3 regions of the Pradoshia sp. TA40_28 genome follow, and region 3 is predicted to be linked to each of the others. Evidence: riboswitches for the same ligand, from Rfam matches in the RefSeq annotation. Region 3 holds a riboswitch; each other region holds the start of a gene.
What was found. A riboswitch is a leader RNA that binds a small molecule or an ion and turns the genes downstream of it on or off. The one in region 3 is predicted to bind S-adenosylmethionine.
Positions count from the first base shown of each region.

Region 1: linked by a shared signal. The riboswitch ahead of AC58NB_RS06345 (bifunctional homocysteine S-methyltransferase/methylenetetrahydrofolate reductase) and the one ahead of AC58NB_RS13650 (methionine ABC transporter ATP-binding protein) in region 3 are both predicted to bind S-adenosylmethionine.
Region 2: linked by a shared signal. The riboswitch ahead of AC58NB_RS12195 (methionine biosynthesis PLP-dependent protein) and the one ahead of AC58NB_RS13650 (methionine ABC transporter ATP-binding protein) in region 3 are both predicted to bind S-adenosylmethionine.

Region 1 is NZ_JCATZO010000004.1:83,927-88,094, forward strand. Features, by position in the region: gene metH (methionine synthase) at 1-613, opposite strand, end outside; gene AC58NB_RS06345 (bifunctional homocysteine S-methyltransferase/methylenetetrahydrofolate reductase) at 610-2,469, opposite strand; SAM riboswitch class I at 2,566-2,669, opposite strand; gene AC58NB_RS06350 (SAM-dependent methyltransferase) at 2,794-3,390, shown strand; gene AC58NB_RS06355 (hypothetical protein) at 3,606-3,764, opposite strand; gene AC58NB_RS06360 (phosphatase PAP2 family protein) at 4,045-4,168, opposite strand, start outside.
Region 2 is NZ_JCATZO010000008.1:67,460-71,627, forward strand. Features, by position in the region: gene AC58NB_RS12185 (nicotinate phosphoribosyltransferase) at 1-382, opposite strand, end outside; gene AC58NB_RS12190 (cysteine hydrolase family protein) at 400-945, opposite strand; gene AC58NB_RS12195 (methionine biosynthesis PLP-dependent protein) at 1,364-2,467, opposite strand; SAM riboswitch class I at 2,671-2,779, opposite strand; gene AC58NB_RS12200 (M42 family metallopeptidase) at 2,910-3,959, shown strand; gene AC58NB_RS12205 (patatin-like phospholipase family protein) at 4,000-4,168, opposite strand, start outside.
Region 3 is NZ_JCATZO010000010.1:54,953-59,120, reverse strand. Features, by position in the region: gene AC58NB_RS13660 (MetQ/NlpA family ABC transporter substrate-binding protein) at 1-806, opposite strand, end outside; gene AC58NB_RS13655 (methionine ABC transporter permease) at 819-1,487, opposite strand; gene AC58NB_RS13650 (methionine ABC transporter ATP-binding protein) at 1,484-2,515, opposite strand; SAM riboswitch class I at 2,631-2,745, opposite strand; gene AC58NB_RS13645 (O-acetylhomoserine aminocarboxypropyltransferase/cysteine synthase family protein) at 2,842-4,161, opposite strand.

The sequences.
Region 1 (4,168 bases), on a different contig from region 3:
CTGCAAGAGTGGTTCCCATTGGTTCAATCGTTCCTGAAATGATTAACGGCACTTCTCTTCCCAAAGTCGAGAATGCTTTTTGCATTCCGATATAAGCCGCTTTCACATTTAGTAAGTCCTGTGACGTTTCCAAAAGTAGCACATCAACTCCGCCATCCAGTAACCCCTTCGTTTGTTCTTCATAAGACTCTGCCAATTGTTCAAAAGTGGCTCCACCTGTGACGGATAGGGTTTTAGTGGTAGGTCCCATTGAACCAGCAACAAAGCGAGGGCTGTCAGAAGTGTCAAATTGATTAACAGCTTTTCGTGCCAATTGGGCCGATTGTTTATTAAGCTGATAAGCCAGATGGCCAAGATTGTATTCATCTAAGACAATTGGCGTTGCACCGAACGTGTTTGTTTCAATAATGTCCGCTCCCGCTGCCAAATATTCTTCATGGATGGATTGGATTATATCGGGACGGGTGATCGATAAGTACTCATTGCACCCATCGTATTGTTCTCCGCCAAAATCCTCCTCTGTTAAATTATGTGCCTGAATCATAGTTCCCATTGCTCCATCCAGAATCACAATTCTTTCACCTAATAAGTCTTTTAATCTTTCTGCTTTCATAATAAATGCACTTCCCTATTGACAACTGATTTTTGTTCCTTGATGTATCGCACTAAACGCCCGCTTAATTCATATTTCATAAAAGGTGTAATAATATAAATTCCATTAAATAATTCCTTTGCGGCATCCACTAATTCTTTTGATATGGCGAAGCTTTCACGTGCGCAACTCTCTTGATCAGCACCCGCCCTTTCCATTGCTGTCCGAACATGCGCCGGCAATGATATTCCAGGGACTTCATTATGTAAAAACTCTGCATTCCTATGACTCGTTAAAGGCATGATGCCAATAAATATCGGCTTCGTAATATGCCTGGTTGCTGCGTATACTTCCTCTAATTTTTCGATACTGAATACTGGCTGGGTCAGAAAATAATCTGCACCTGCCTGAATCTTCTTCTCCATTCGCTGTACAGCTTTATCTATGTACTTTACATGTGGGTTAAAGGCTGCAGCAACTTCGAAATTTGCCCGGCTTCCTAACGATTTTCCGGAATAGGATCGGCCTTCATTCAATTGCTTGATTAATGAAATTAAGTCCATAGAAGAGAGATCATATACGGAAGTCGCTCCTGGAAAATCTCCAATTTTTGAAGGATCACCTGTCACGACTAAAACCTCAGATAATCCGAGGGAATGCATCCCCATTAAATGCGATTGCAAGCCAATCAGATTATGATCCCTACAAGTTAAATGGACAAGGGGCAATGTATTTAACTTAACTTGTAAAATGGAAGCTACGGCCAGATTCGATATTCTCGGGGAAGCCAATGAATTATCCGCAAGGGTAATCGCATCAGTACCTGAATCTAATAAATACTGGCTTCCTCTCAAAAACTCTTCTAGCCCAAGTGTCTTCGGTGGGTCCAGTTCAACGATGACGGTCGTTTGTCTTTTAGCTTTACTTGAAATTGTATCAGGCCCTGTTCGGTTAAGGTGAATGCCTTCATAAGAGAAAGGTTGATTTTTCGGCTCGGCTACAAAATCTTTTTCCTTAACAGGAAGAAGACCCTCGATCCCTTTACGTATGGCTTGAATATGTGCAGGCGTCGTCCCACAACATCCCCCTAACAGGCGTACGCCCTGCTTCGCAAGCTGTCTGGAGCTGTTGATGAAATAGTCAGCTTCTGTTGAATAGACATATCTTCCATCAGACAAATCAGGTAAGCTAGCATTCGGGTATGCTGCATAATACGTATCTTTTAAAAGCGGCACTTCTTCATACGATTGAATCATATGGTACGGGCCCATCCGGCAATTAATCCCGACGACATCGGCTCCTTCCTTTTTTAAAAGAGAAAACGCCTCACTGACATGCATTCCATTTTGCAATAGACCTGTTTCATGCAGGGAAATATTCGTGATAAAAGGAAGATGGCTGTTTTTTCTTCCTACTTCTAAGACCATTAGTAATTCTTCTAAATCATAATAAGTTTCCAGTAAAATTCCGTCTGGTTCTTCCTTCAATAAAGCGAGCAGCTGCTCTTCAAAATATGCCTTAATTTCATTTAATGTTAATTCCGACTTTCTAAAGCTCCGCAATCCCCCGATTGTCCCAATGACAAAGGTATTCGGGTCAGCAGCTTCTTTGGCCAGTTTCATTCCGGCCCCATTAATCTTGAAAACTTCCCTTTCGAGGCCATACCTTTTTAATTTATGGAAATTTGCACCGAATGTATTGGATTGAATGATATCAGCACCCGCCCCAATATAACTTCTGTGCATCTTTTTGATTTGATCAGGATCTGTCAGATTAAGTTCTTCAAAACAGCTATCAATTCCAAAAGAATATAAAAGTGTACCACTCGCCCCATCTGCAACCAGAATTTTTTCATCTAACGTCTCCAAAAGATTCACTGTCTTTCCCCCCTAATTTGGTAAAGTGAATGGATGATGAGGAAAACAGACTAATAGAAAAGAGCTTTCATTATATGAAAGCCCTTTTCCTAAGGTCTCTCATCTTTCAAGCAATGCTTGCTGGATTTAGCACCTTGGACTTTAGAATCCAGGTTGCTGAGATTTCAACGGGCCAGTCCCTCCATCTCTCTAGATAAGAATATGAAATTATATATTTACCTAATTTACTATAAATTTTCAGTTATTTCAATCTATTTAGATAATTAATTTGATAGAGTTAGCCATTTATTTTTTTGGGTATGTTACGTATAGGAGTGATGATAAATGAAAGAGATCTTAACCAATCAATTTAAAAATCCAACTGGTGTACTTGGAAAACTAGCTGGTAAAATCATGGCCTATGAAAATGAAGAATTGTATGAATGGACATTTGCTCAATTATCTATTAAACCGAATGATACGCTGCTTGAAATTGGGTTTGGCCCCGGGGAAGGAATGCATATCCTTTTTGAAAAACACCCGACCGTTCAAATCGATGGAGTTGACCCATCTGAAGAAATGGTTAAAAACGCAAGCAAACGAAATCAGGAACAACTCGACCGCAATCAGCTTCGTTTATTTAATGGAACTGTACTCGAATTGCCCAGTCCAATGGTGTACGATAACATTTTTAGCGTAAACAGTTATCCATTATGGGATAACCAGGAAGCTTGCATTCAAAAAATACATTCCTTATTAAAAGAGAATGGCGGCCTTACAATCACAGTGCAACCGAGACAGGAAGAGGCAACGGAAGAACAGGCTCATCAATATGCGGAAGAAATTAAAGAGGTTCTTACGAAGACAGGATTTAAATCTGTTAGAGTTCAAACGAAACCAATGAAACCCTGCTTATCCATCAATGTTACGGCCACTAAGTAGCCTTTTATCGAATAGGTAAATAAATCGATGCATCTTATGACATTCCATATGTTTGTCACTCGATAAAAAAGGCGAACATCAATTGGCTCCCTAGTACAGTTTTGATTGAATTTCTATTATTTAGGGTATAGTATAAACATATAAACATATAGTAAAAAAACCAGAGAGCTGGTAACTCCCTGGTGCAACTAACAAGCGAGTGGTATGCAAATTAGTTAGTTCTTAGGAGAACCACCCTTATGCTTTGGTCGGCGCGGGGTGGTTTTTCGTTTGCCCTTAAGCTTGAGATTGGCGAATCGCGTGGCGATGCCTGCAGCAAAAGTTGTTAAGAAAATCATGGCTACATCTTTTGCCAGAGCTATAAGAAAATCCATTGGTATATCACCTCCCCTCACTTGTTATAAGGAAAAGAAGGCGCATACCACCCGCACCATATAGTTGCATGAAAATTATACCATATCCATTGTTAATGACATAATCGCCTTCGGTTGTCTTTTCAGAGCCTTTCTTCATTTCTAATAAGAATGACAATTTCTATTGATTTGAGACTATGAATGTGACTGCATTCAATCCGAAAAGTATACAAGTTGGATTTTCATGCAGCTTCCAAAAAAAATAGGTGTCCGTAAACCATTATGGCTTACAGACACCTATCTACGATTTCGAACTTTTTATTTTTCTATATTCTCCAAACTTAAATAAAACTGCAATGATCGCTAGCCATGCACAGCCTGCAATAAAACCGGCAATAACATCACTCGGAAAATGAACCCCCAAG
Region 2 (4,168 bases), on a different contig from region 3:
TTTCAACTAGTTGAGCTTCCGCAAGCGGTGCTTCAATTCGCATCAGCGGTTCATTTTCGAAAACGAGCTCGCCTTCTTTCATGCTCCTGATGGTCCCTGTAAAACGAAGTTCCTTTAAATAATTCAGGAACTCTTCATCGTACTTTAGCTCTTCCCTTAAATATTCAATATCACTTTCGGTAAATTTTAATTCTTTAATATATGTAATGACTCGTTCAAGCCCCGCAAATATGGCATATCCATTATTAAATGGATTACGCCTAAAATAGACATCAAATACTGCCTTTTTATTATGGATTCCATCTTTAAAATAGGTTTCCATCATATTAATTTGGTATAGATCTGTATGTAAAGCAAAGCTGTCATCCGGATAATGTGTCATCAAACTTCCTCCTCCAATTACAAAACACTGGCTCCCAGTGTGTGTTCAAAATGAGACAAGGCCCACTCATGGCCGGCTTCATTGAAGCTCGCCACTCCATCTTTATGTATCACAATTTTAAACCCTTTATTATAGGCATCTACCGCTGTATGTAAAACGCAAATATCTGTACAGACTCCAACCAAATGTAACTCTGTAACACCCCGTTCACGCAATTTAATTTCTAAATCGGTTCCGGCAAAGGCAGAGTATCTTGTTTTATCAATCCATAGGAGATTCTCTTGGCTTTTATATGTATTATACACATTTTGAAGATTTCCAAATAATAAACGTCCTTCGGAACCTCGTATATTATGCGGAGGGAATAATTTGCTTTCAGGATGATAGGGATCATTTTCATCATGAACATCAACAGCAAATACAACAAGCTCTCTATCCTTAATAAATTTCTCGGTTAAAGAAACAATATATTCTTCGATTTCTCTTCCAGGTTTACCGCAAGTTAATTTGCCAGCATCCGCTACAAAATCATTTGTATAATCTATATTTATTAAAGCTTTCATGTCATCACTCCCCCTATCCTTTTTTCATAAAGTCCGTTATACGTATAGAATATCAAATTGTACTCTATATTGCCTACATGAATATTAAATAATGTAAAAAAATTGAAAAATATCATGAAAAAATTCCTTGAATATCAATTCATTTAACCTGTTCTTCAACCACCAAAGAACAATACTACCAAAGATACACCTTAGTGCCAAAGAAATAATCGTAGATAACCGACTATAACCGTATTCTAAGCACGATTCTCTTCCCATACTGTTGCTTTTAAGGAAACGAAAGGGAACCCCTAAACAATATGGGTTCCCTCTACTAGAATAAAGCTTTATTCATCCGTTCACCCACGCACTACCAGCTATTATAGGCGCTCGTGCTGAATTTACGTAATCCCAGATATCGACTAAAATCTTTAGCCTATCATTTCCCTACTATTGATTCAAAAGCTTGACTGAGATCTTGAATTAAATCATCTGTATGTTCAATCCCAACAGAATAACGCAGCAAGCAATTACATACTCCATTTTGTATGCGCACTTCCTCTGGTATATCTGCATGTGTTTGTGTTGCAGGATACGTCATCAAGCTCTCTACTCCGCCCAGACTTTCTGCAAATGAAATGATCTTGAGACTCTTTAAAAAGGGATTGACCCATTCTGCTGATTTGAGTCGGAATGATATCATCCCTCCTTTACCAGGATAAAGGACATCCGTCACTTCTTCTCGCTCTCTTAAAAATCGACTGATTTTCTTGGCATTATCCTCATGTTGCTTCATCCGTAAGCTTAATGTTTTCATTCCCCTCATTACAAGCCAGGAATCAAAGGGTGAAAGCACAGCTCCCGTTGCATTTTGGTATTCTTCAAGGCGTGTGCCAATATCCGCACTCTTTGCGACAATCAAACCGGCCAATACATCATTATGTCCCGCTAAATATTTTGTGGCGCTATGGACAATAATATCTGCTCCTTGCTCAAGCGGCCTTTGCAGAATAGGTGTATAAAATGTATTATCAACGATCAATAATAGTTCATTTGCACGCGTCAGTTGAGCAATCTCACTTATGTCCATTTCCTGCATAAGCGGGTTTGTTGGGGTTTCAATAAAAAAGGCCTTCGTACGTTCCGTAATGGATTCAACAAAATCCGAATAGGTTTGGCATGATTTGATTTTGATTCCATATGTCTTCCATATTTGTTCGAATAATCGGTATGTCCCCCCATAAAGATCAGCAGAGACGGCGATCTCATCCCCTGGAGAAAATAAACAAAGCAATGAGTGAATAGCCGCCATACCTGAACTATAAGCAAAGCCCTGCTTGCCCCCCTCAAGCTCAGCAATTCCCTCCTCCAATAATTTTCTGGTTGGGTTACCTGTCCTAATGTAATCAAACCCGGTTGATTGTCCTATTCCATCGTGACGATAAGCGGTGGAAAAATAGACTGGTGGATTAACCGTACCTGTCTGTGTTTCGCTTCGATTGCCTATTTGAGCTAAGAGTGTTTCGATTTTAACTGTTGTCATATATATGACTCCTCTCTCATCATTAAACCCTAACACGTATGTTTGACATACCTTTCCTGCTCTTTTTAATTGCTCCCAACATTAATCCTTCATTTTGTTTATAGAATATGGCTGGCTTTCATTTTGTACACGAACGCAGAAGCTAACAGATACTATAAACAAAAAAAGTCTTCAAGAAGAAGACTTTAGTTCAAGTAGGCTTCTTCTTATCGGTCAAGACAAAATGATGTCCTGCAGGATTTAGCACCTTTCCATGATTGGCGGTTGCTGAGACTTCATAGGGCCAGTTCCCTCCGTCTCTCTTGATAAGATTTATCAGAATATTTATTTAACTATAAATGTACAATTCAAAGCTTCGAAATGCAAGTTGTTTTTACTTTTTTGTCCAACTTTTTAACAGTGATATAATACATTTATACATAGTAAGGAGTGATTAGGAATCATGAAAGCTAATGGTCAAGAAATTTATCAATATATAAAAGAACTGGTATCCATCCCAAGTCCAAGCGGATATACAACAGAAGTAATCAATCATGTTGCACAGTTTTTGCAATCCACAGGTGTGACGACAATTAAAACAAACAAAGGGGCCTTATTGGCAACCTTCAAGGGGCGTGATGATTCAAAACATCGCTTCCTTACAGCCCACGTTGACACATTAGGTGCTATGGTTAAAGAAATCAAGCCTAGCGGACGCTTAAAACTATCGATGGTAGGTGGATTTCGCTGGAATGCTGTTGAAGGAGAATACTGCAAAATCCATACAGCTGATGGGAAAACATTTACAGGGACGATTCTCCTCAATCAAACATCTGTCCATGTGTATCATAATATGGGGGACATTAAACGCGAGGATGCGACCATGGAAGTACGAATTGACGCTGTCACAAAAAGCAAGAAGGATACAGAAAACCTGGGTATATCAGTCGGCGACTTCGTTTCCTTCGAACCGCGTGTTGAACTGACAGACAACGAATTTATTAAATCACGTCATTTGGATGATAAAGCCAGCGTTGGTATTCTGATGTATATCATTAAAAAGTTGAAAGAAGAAGACATTACTCTACCTTATACCACCCACTTCTTAATATCTAATAATGAAGAAATTGGCTATGGCGGCAACTCCAATATTCCAGCAAAAACAGTTGAATACCTGGCTGTAGATATGGGGGCAATCGGGGAAGGACAGGCAACGGATGAATACAGCGTCTCCATTTGTGCGAAAGACTCAAGCGGTCCCTATCATTATGGCTTGCGTCAGCATCTTGTCGAGTTATCAAAGAAACATCAGGTGGATTATCGCGTAGATATCTATCCTTATTACGGTTCTGATGCCTCAGCTGCTATTCGTGCCGGCTATGACATTATTCATGGGTTGATTGGTCCCGGGATTGACGCTTCCCATGCTTTCGAAAGAACCCATATCAGTTCCATTGAACATACTACTACTTTAATTTGGCACTATTTGCAATCAGAATTAGTACAGCCATAAACATTCAAACAACAACCCATCACAAAGTGATGGGTTGTTATTATAGTAGCTTTTTTATTTTTCTATAAGCAGCCTTTGCTTCTGCATATCCTTGATTGTACAGCTTTTTCAGCTTTTCCGGGTTACGTTCAATTCGACTGACATCTGATCTTTTAATCGGACGGATCAGGACTACATTCCCCTTTTCTTCCTGTTCCTCTAAATAACGT
Region 3 (4,168 bases):
TTGTATTCTTCAGTAATAAAATCCTGGATTTCTGTTGAATGAAGGACTTCAACTAAAGTTTTAATTTCTTCTTTATCCTTGTCTTCGGATTTAACGGCAATGATATTAACATATGGATTATTTTCAGCACTTTCAAGAGCGATGGCATCCTCTGCTGGAACCAAACCTGCATCAATTGCATAGTTGGAATTAATCAGTACCGCATCACCTTCATCATTATTATAAACCTGCGTTAACATAGGTGCTTCAATATCTGTTTTAAATTTTAATTTCTTAGGATTCTCTGCAATATCATCTACAGTTGCAGTTGTTTTATCAATGTCATCTTCCAGCTTTATTAAGCCTTCTGTTTCAAGCATGGATAACATACGTCCATGGTCAGCTACCGAGCTGCTCATGATAATCGTTGCACCCTTAGGCAGATCGTCCAAGCTATCGTACTTCTTGGAATAGACACCAATCGGCTCAATATGGATACCGCCTGCATTAGCAAAATCATACCCATTATCTTTCACTTGGCTCTCGAAATAAGGGATATGCTGAAAATAGTTTGCATCAATTGAACCATCTTCTAATGCTTTATTCGGCATTACATAATCTGTAAATACTTCAACTTCGAGTTTAATACCTTTTTCTTCAAGAAGAGATTTCGCTTCTTCCAAAATTTCCGCATGCGGAACATTTGAAGCACCAATTTTAATCGTTTTTAGATCTTTGTCACCTGAATTGGCTTCATCTCCTGACCCTCCGCAAGCTGCCAATAGAAGAGTTAATCCTAAAACAAGTATGAATGATAACTTTTTCACTTTGGTTCCTCCCTATCGTTTGTCTAATTTTCTTGTTATAAAATCTCCAATAAATTGGAGAATAAACACAATAACCAATACTAAAACAGTAGCAACAAACGTGACATCTGTCTGGCCTCGGCTAAATCCTTCAAGATAGGCAAGGTTCCCCAGTCCACCAGCACCTATCATACCAGCCATCGCTGTATACCCAACCAACGCAATCGCGGTAACTGTTATACCTGAAACTAATGCAGGTAATGATTCTGGTATGAGCACTTTTCTAATAATCGTAAATGAACTGGCACCCATAGATCTTGCAGCTTCAATTACACCTTTATCAATCTCGCGCAAACCAATTTCAACCATTCGTGCATAGAACGGGGCAGCTCCAATAATTAAAGCTGGCAAAGCAGCCTCGACACCAATAATGCTTCCCACCAACGCCTTTGTGAAAGGAATGAGCAGAATGATCAATATGATGAAAGGAATGGAACGGAAAATATTAACGAAAGCACCTACAATTCCGTAAACCACTTTGTTTTCCCACATATTTCCCTTGGAGGTCAGGAATAAAAGGAGACCCAATATAATTCCTAAGAAGAAAGTTGCTACTAATGAGATACCTGTCATATAGATGGTTTCCCATGTACTTTCATAGATACGTTCCCATACTACATTTGGAAATAATGTTTCTATCATTCGGAAATCACCTCCACACCGATTTCCTGATTGTGAAGAAATTCAATTGCTTTCGAAACTTCAGTTGGATCTCCATCTACATGAATAAATAATGTTCCATAGGATCCATTCTGAGTCTGTGAAATTTTTCCCTGCAATATATTTACATTAATTTTATAAGAGCGAATGACCTCTGATAAAACAGGTGTTTCAGCAGATTCACCGATAAAGGATAACTGAACGACTTTGCCTGTCGGATATTCAGCAAGCAAATGCTCGATGGTTTCCTTCGTTTCCTCTGGCTCGGTAACCTGCTGTACAAATCGTTTCGTAATCGGGGCAGTTGGTTTTTTAAATACATCAAGCACGTTTCCGCTCTCTACTACTTTCCCCATCTCCATCACAGCAACGCGATGGCAGATTTTACGTATGACATGCATTTCATGCGTAATTAATACGATTGTTAAGCCAAGTCGTTCATTTATATCGACCAGCAGCTCTAAAATGTCATCTGTAGTCTGCGGATCAAGTGCTGAAGTTGCTTCGTCGCAAAGCAAAACTTTTGGATTATTGGCTAATGCACGCGCAATTCCAACCCGTTGTTTTTGACCTCCGCTCAATTGGGATGGGTAGGCATTTTCACGTCCATTTAATCCAACCAGTTTGACTAGCTCTTTTACTCTTTCTTTACGTTTTTTGCTTGGTATACCGGCAATTTCTAAAGGAAACTCTATATTTTCACTGACTGTCCTGGACCAGAGAAGATTAAAGTGTTGGAATATCATACTTATTTCCATTCTGGCTTTTCTAAGTTCAGCACCTTTAATAGCAGCCATATCTTTACCTGCTACTACTACACTGCCTTCGGATGGTTTCTCCAAACCGTTCAGCATTCTAATCATGGTACTTTTTCCTGCTCCGCTGTACCCGATGATTCCAAAGATCTCTCCCTTTTCAATTGACAAAGAGACTTGATCTACTGCTTTGACAGCTGATGAACGTTTAAAGGTTCCCGAGAAGGTCTTCGATACATCACGTAATGTAATCATAAAAAAGTTCACCGCTCTTTCTTTCAACATCTAGTTTTAAGATAGTTTTCAATTAAACAAAAATGCCTTTCTGCGGAGGCAGAAAGGCATGATTAATTTATAAACATGTTCCTTTCTCTCATCTCCCAGGATTTTAGTTCATCCTGTGTGAATTGGCACCTTTTCAATCTGCTAGATTGCCGGTTGCCGGGCTTCAAAGGGCACAATCCCTCCGCCTCTCTTGATAAGAGTAAATGACACTATACAATTAAATCTAACTGTCTGCTATCCTATCATGTTGAAGAAAGAGCTGTCAACAGCAAAGTCTTTATAGCGTGAATACTAGATTAATTCGCCACGACTTTATTCGAAGAAATCCCTGTTGACTTTTCAATCGCCAGCTCCAATTCTTCAATTAAATCTTCTGCATGTTCTATACCGACGGAAAGCCTGATTAGATCCTCCTGCACCCCGGAGGCCTTTAATTCCTCCTCACTAAGTTGCTGGTGAGTAGTGCTTGCCGGATGAATAATTAAGCTTTTTGCATCACCGACATTGGCCACATGGGACCATAGCTCAATGGAATCAATCAGCTTTTTACCTGCCTCACGTCCTCCCTTTATTCCAAAAACAACGACTGCTCCTGCTCCTTTAGGTAAATATTTCTTCGCCTTTTCAAAATCATTATGGTCTGGATCGCCTGGATATGAGACCCAGGATACGGCAGGATGTTGTTTTAAATAATCGACTATTATTCTTGTATTAGCGATATGCTCTTTCATTCTTACATGCAGGGTTTCCAATCCAAGAATAAATTGAAAGGCGTTGTATGGACTTAGGGACGGACCCAAATCTCTCAATAGCTGTACCCTTGCCTTTGTAATAAAAGCTGCGGCTCCAATTGCCTCACTATAAATCAAGTCATGATAGCTTGGGTCTGGTTCTGTAAACCCAGGAAATTTAGGCGAATTCCAATCAAAATTCCCGGCATCTACAATCACTCCGCCTAATGTCGTTCCATTTCCAAGTAACCACTTCGTAGCAGAATGAATGACGATGTCTGCTCCAAATTCAATCGGCCGTGTTAAATAAGGAGTGGCAAAAGTATTATCAATGATCAAAGGAATTCCAACTTCATGGGCAATCTCCGCAACCCGTTCAATATCTAGCACTTGCAGGCTTGGATTTCCGATGGTCTCTGCAAAAATCGCTTTCGTCTTTGAAGTAATGGCTTCTCTGAAATTTTCTGGATTCACTGGATCTACAAATCTTACATCAATCCCATACTTAGGAAGAGTATTAGCGAATAAATTATAGGTTCCTCCATATAGAGTGGAAGCAGAGATAATTTCATCACCTGATCCTGCAATATTTAAAATGGAGAGTGTGATAGCCGCAGCACCACTTGAAACAGCTAAAGCTCCAATTCCCCCCTCGAGTTCAGCTATCCTTTCCTCAAATACACTTGATGTGGGATTATGGATTCTCGTATAAATATATCCGGGTTCAGCTAATCCAAATAAGTTCGCAGCATGATCTGTATCTTTAAATAAATACGCATTTGATTGGTATATTGGTACACTTCTCGCTCCTGTTAATGGATCTTGCTGTAGGCCTCCGTGTATACCCACTGTTTCAAACCGATACTTCTTTTGCTCGTTTGCCATTTTACAT